DNA from 2 places in the Shewanella polaris genome. Region 2 is predicted to be linked to the other one. Evidence: predicted binding sites of a transcription regulator. Region 2 holds the regulator's gene; the other holds the start of a gene.

Region 1 (2,475 bases), 430 kb from region 2:
TGTTGATTAGCTGCGGCAGCTTTTGCCAAGCGGCGTTGCTGGCAACGATCAATAATCGCTTGGCTAGTTGCAGAACCTTGCTCAACGATTAATTGGTGAATTTCATTAAGCTCAAATAACTTTTGTTTTGCAAAAGCTAATTGACCAAGCAATGGACTCATTAATTGGGTTTCAACCTCGACATCAACAGGACAATGCAACAATGAACATGAAGGTGAAATCCACAAACGATCACCTAACGTAGTCGCTAATTCGGATACTTGCTCAGCAATTACATCAACATCAGCAGCCCACACATTGCGGCCATTAATGACCCCAATAGAGAGCACTTGTTGGCTGCTAAGCGCATTAACAAACACATCAAGTTGCTCTGGCGCCGTGACTAAATCAAGGTGTAATCCCTCTACCGGTAATGCGCTCACCAATGCTTGATGATGGGCAATAGAACCATAATAACTGGCAAGTAAAATATTCAATGACGTAGGTTTTTTTTGCGCTAAAAATTGATAGCTGTGGTTAATGGCTTGCTGCCACTCGTCGGTTAAATCCGCTGCAAGTACCGGCTCGTCAAGTTGAACCCAGCTAACACCTTGGGCAGCAAAACGAGACAGTATTTGCTCATAAGCTAATAGTAACTGCGGTAATAACGATAACTTATTAAACTCAGTGAGGCTTTTAGATAAATATAAATAAGTTACTGGACCGAGCATTACTGGTTTAGCTTGATGGCCTAATTGTTGTGCCTCTGTCACTTCATCAAACAATTGCTCAAAGGCAATCTCGAATGTTTGTTCAGCGCTTAATTCTGGTACTTGATAATGGTAGTTAGTATTAAAAAACTTGGTCATTTCTGCCGCACAGGCATGTTGGCCAGTTTGCGATCGACCACGAGCCACGCGAAATAATGTGTCAATGTCGATAGCGGCTAGGCTGCCATCAGCTTGAGTGGCACGATGACGTTCGGGGATCGCATTTAACGTCGCGCTCAGGGTTAACACTTGGTCATAATAAGCAAAGTCACCTACGGGAACGAACTCAACGCCTGCGTCTGCTTGCCACTGCCAATGGGTACGTTTCAACTCACTGGCAACCTGTTTTAATTCCGATAATGCCGCTTCACCGCGCCAATAGCGCTCAAGTGCAAACTTCAATTCTCGCTGACGCCCTATACGGGGAAATCCTAAACTTGAAATTTTCATACTGCTTTCCTTTTCGTTGAGCAAAAAATTTATGGACATTTATGCAGAAAAACCGCATAGGCGTCTGGACGTCTAGAAGTTTATTGTGTTACTCTGTTGTCAAGCAATCGAATTGATTTCATCGGCTAGTTGAGCAAGATTCATGTGGAGAGAAAATGATAGAGCTTAGACACCTTCGCACCTTGATGGCGTTAAAAGAAAGTGGCAGTTTAGCGGGTGCGGCTAAAAAACGATTTGTAACTCAGTCGGCGCTTTCTCATCAAATAAAAGAGTTAGAGACTCGGATTAACTCAAGCATTTTTGTGCGTAAAAGTAAGCCGTTAACCTTTACGCATGAGGGGGCTCGTCTGCTGAATCTAGCAGAAGAAATCTTACCAAAAGTGATTGCAACTGAATCAGATCTTAAGCGCGGCTTAGAGGGTGAAAGCCAGCAGCTTAAACTGGGTATTGAATGTCACAGTTGTTTCCGTTGGTTAATGCCCGTTATAGAGCAATTTAAGCAACACGCTCCGGCGGCCCAAATTGATATTTCAAGTCGACATTTATTTGATTCACTCAATGCGTTGGAAACGGGTAGTTTAGACATAGTACTAACATCAGACCCAGTACCAGGCCACAGCATTGCTTATCAACATCTATTTGATTTTGAAGTTAAATTAGTCGTTTCCAGTGATAGCACTTTAGCGGCACAAGCATTTGTAACACCAGCACAACTGGCAAAACAAACCTTAATTAGCTACCCAGTACCTTTAGCACGTTTGGACATTTATAAACACTTTTTAGAGCCTGCTGGCATTGAACCTGGCGAGCAAAAACAATGCGATTTAACCGCAATGTTATTACAGCGTGTTGCCTGTAATGACGGCGTAGCAACCCTGCCTACTTGGTCTATACGAGAAAGTCAGGGATTAAGTCTTACCGCGGTAAAATTAGGAGCTGAAGGACTAAAACGTCCATTATTTGGTGCCTATCGCCGCGATGCCACTAATGCAAATTTAATCCAAAAGTGGTTCGAGCTGGTAGCAAGTGAAGGTATAAAACTACAACGGATTGATCAATAAACCCCGTTTAGATAACACGCGTCGAAGCACAAGTCCCGGTGAATCAGGATTTTGTGTTTGGCGTAAGTTATGTGCAATTAAAAACTCTTCGCGTAAATCATCATCTAATCCTAATGATTCAAAAGCCTCTAGTGATAACTGTTGTTGTTGTTTATCAATGAGTGATTTCAATACTTTTAACGATACTGGTCGTGGTAACTCAGCGTTTAAATAAG
Region 2 (2,475 bases):
AATCTAATTGAAAAAAAGTTAATTGAATCAAATCTAATGGACTTATGTGATGTGGATCTCTTTCGTGACAATATTCAATTTGCTATAGAGATAAAAAATTTCGCAGTGGATTTGGAACAACAATTATGGATAGGGAAAAATAATTTAGTGTATTATTTTGGTGGAAGCCTTTAGGGGAAAATTTTTTTGGGTAAGGTTTAATTACTCATAATGAGAGAATAGTTAGCTCATTATGAGTTACTAGGTTGATTAGTTGATTAGTTGATTAGTGCGCTGGTCGATTTAACCACTAACAAAGTCGCACTGATACTACATAATATTAAGGTCACAATGCGGGTTTTATTTTTATCGACATGGTTAATTAACAATCCAGAGACCAAGTAACCGGTAACAACGGAAGGGAATAACATTAGCGACAACCACAAATGTTTCATCTCAACCAAGCCGACTATGGCTAGAATAGCTAAAGCAATCAGTGAACTGAGTACGAAGAATGCAGACAGTGCAGCTCTAAATTTACTAGGATCTTGGCCTGCAAGTAAAATCGCCATAGGTGGACCACCAATGGCGGCGATGTTGCCAAATATGCCCGAAAATACCCCCGCGATAAATAAACTGATGCGATTGATGGGGGCTGTAATGCGATAAACACTTAATATCACAGCAATAAATACAATAGCGGCAATCACTAAACCTAATATGGCTTGTGGTGCAAACAGTAATAACCCAGCGCCTAAAAATCCGCCGGGGATCCGCCCGAGCAAAGCATATTGTAAACCATTAAATTGCAGGTGGTTGCGTTCTCTAAATAAGGTCATTGCAGAAATGGCAAATCCCATTGCAATAATTGGTACTGGCACTAGTTGAGGGTTAACAATATACAGCAGGGGACTAGCAACAACGGCTAACCCAAAACCAATTAAGCTCTGGGTTAACGCGCCTAAAAAAACGATAATTGATGCCAGTATCAAGGTTGTAGGATCGATAAACGACATCATATGTTCTCTTTTAAAACAAGACTACTTCGTATTAGGGTAGTTTCCAAGTCGATGACGTTGTCACTAACCTGTGGATTATTCCAGCTCTTCCCATTCGATGCCCATATCATCCATTATCTTTTTAGCTTCACTTGGAATGCTGTCCGGTTCATCTTTTGATAAATCACCGTCATAAGGTAATGGTTGACCTGTATATGCATGCAAAAATGCTTCACATAGCAGTTCACTGTTAGTTGCATGACGCAGATTATTGATCTGACGTCTAGTGCGTTCATCTGTTAGTATTTTTAATACTTTTAGCGGTATCGAAACTGTAATCTTTTTTACTTGTTCATTTTTTTTGCCATGTTCGGCATATGGGCTAATATATTCGCCATTCCATTCAGTCATTAACTTACCCTTAACGATAAATACGGTGCGGATTTTAAACCGTTACAAGCTCTAGTCAAATTATTGCGACTATTTAACCTCGATGCAAATAGATTTCTTGATGTTTAGACGTCTACGCGTCTATTTTGTTGACGGATGCAGAACTTTTCGGTAAATTTGGACGTCTAGACATCTACTTGTGTGTTTGTGACATTTTAGGAATCAATTATGACAAAACATAAAAGCGCCACATTGGCCGTTCGCCAAGGTATTGAAACAGACACACAACATGGTGCAATTGTACCGCCTATTTATTTATCGACTAATTATTCATTCGATGGTCATAATAATCCTCGTGAGTTTGATTATAGTCGTTCAGGTAATCCTACTCGGTGTATTTTAGGGGAGGCGCTCGCCAAACTTGAACAAGGTGCTACTGGTGTGGTGACCTGTACTGGTATGGCGGCGATTACTTTAGTCACCAGCTTACTTGGCCCTGATGATTTATTGGTTGTACCGCACGATTGTTATGGTGGCAGTTATCGTTTATTTACTAATTTGGCGAAAAAAGGCCAATTTAAGTTGTTAGTTGTTGATCAAACAGATAGCCAAGCATTGAGTAAAGCCATTGCCCAGAAACCTAAAATGGTGTGGTTAGAAACCCCCTCAAATCCTTTACTTAGAGTGATTGATATCGAAGCCGTCAGTCATGCTTGCCATGACGTTGGCGCGTTGGTGTCGGTAGATAACACCTTTTTATCACCGATATTACAGCAACCTTTATTATTAGGTGCTGACATAGTGATCCATTCAACCACTAAATACATCAACGGTCACAGCGATGTCGTCGGTGGCGCGGTTGTGGCTAAAGATCCTGAATTAGGTGAATTATTGCATTGGTGGTCAAACACCCTTGGGCTGACGGGGTCTGCGTTTGACAGTTACTTAACACTGCGTGGCCTACGAACGCTTGCTGTGCGAATTCGTGAGCATCAACGTAACGCGCAAAAGATTGTTGAGCTACTCAGCGCTAGTGATGTGGTTACCAAGGTTCACTACCCGGGTTTAAAAGATCATCCAGGTCACGACATTGCGGCAAAACAACAAC

The links. The regulator MetJ, encoded in region 2, represses methionine synthesis genes. The targets are predictions, from matches to a motif close to TAGACGTCTAGACGTCTA.
Region 1: metE (5-methyltetrahydropteroyltriglutamate--homocysteine S-methyltransferase) is a predicted target of MetJ. The motif match lies at 1,265-1,282, and genes of this name have one in related genera.

The regions. Positions count from the first base shown of each region.
Region 1 is NZ_CP041036.1:3,665,899-3,668,373, forward strand. It holds gene metE (5-methyltetrahydropteroyltriglutamate--homocysteine S-methyltransferase) at 1-1,199, opposite strand, end outside; gene FH971_RS15870 (LysR family transcriptional regulator) at 1,355-2,260, shown strand; gene FH971_RS15875 (HDOD domain-containing protein) at 2,240-2,475, opposite strand, start outside.
Region 2 is NZ_CP041036.1:4,098,263-4,100,737, reverse strand. It holds gene FH971_RS17895 (sulfite exporter TauE/SafE family protein) at 258-998, opposite strand; gene metJ (met regulon transcriptional regulator MetJ) at 1,074-1,388, opposite strand; gene metB (cystathionine gamma-synthase) at 1,596-2,475, shown strand, end outside.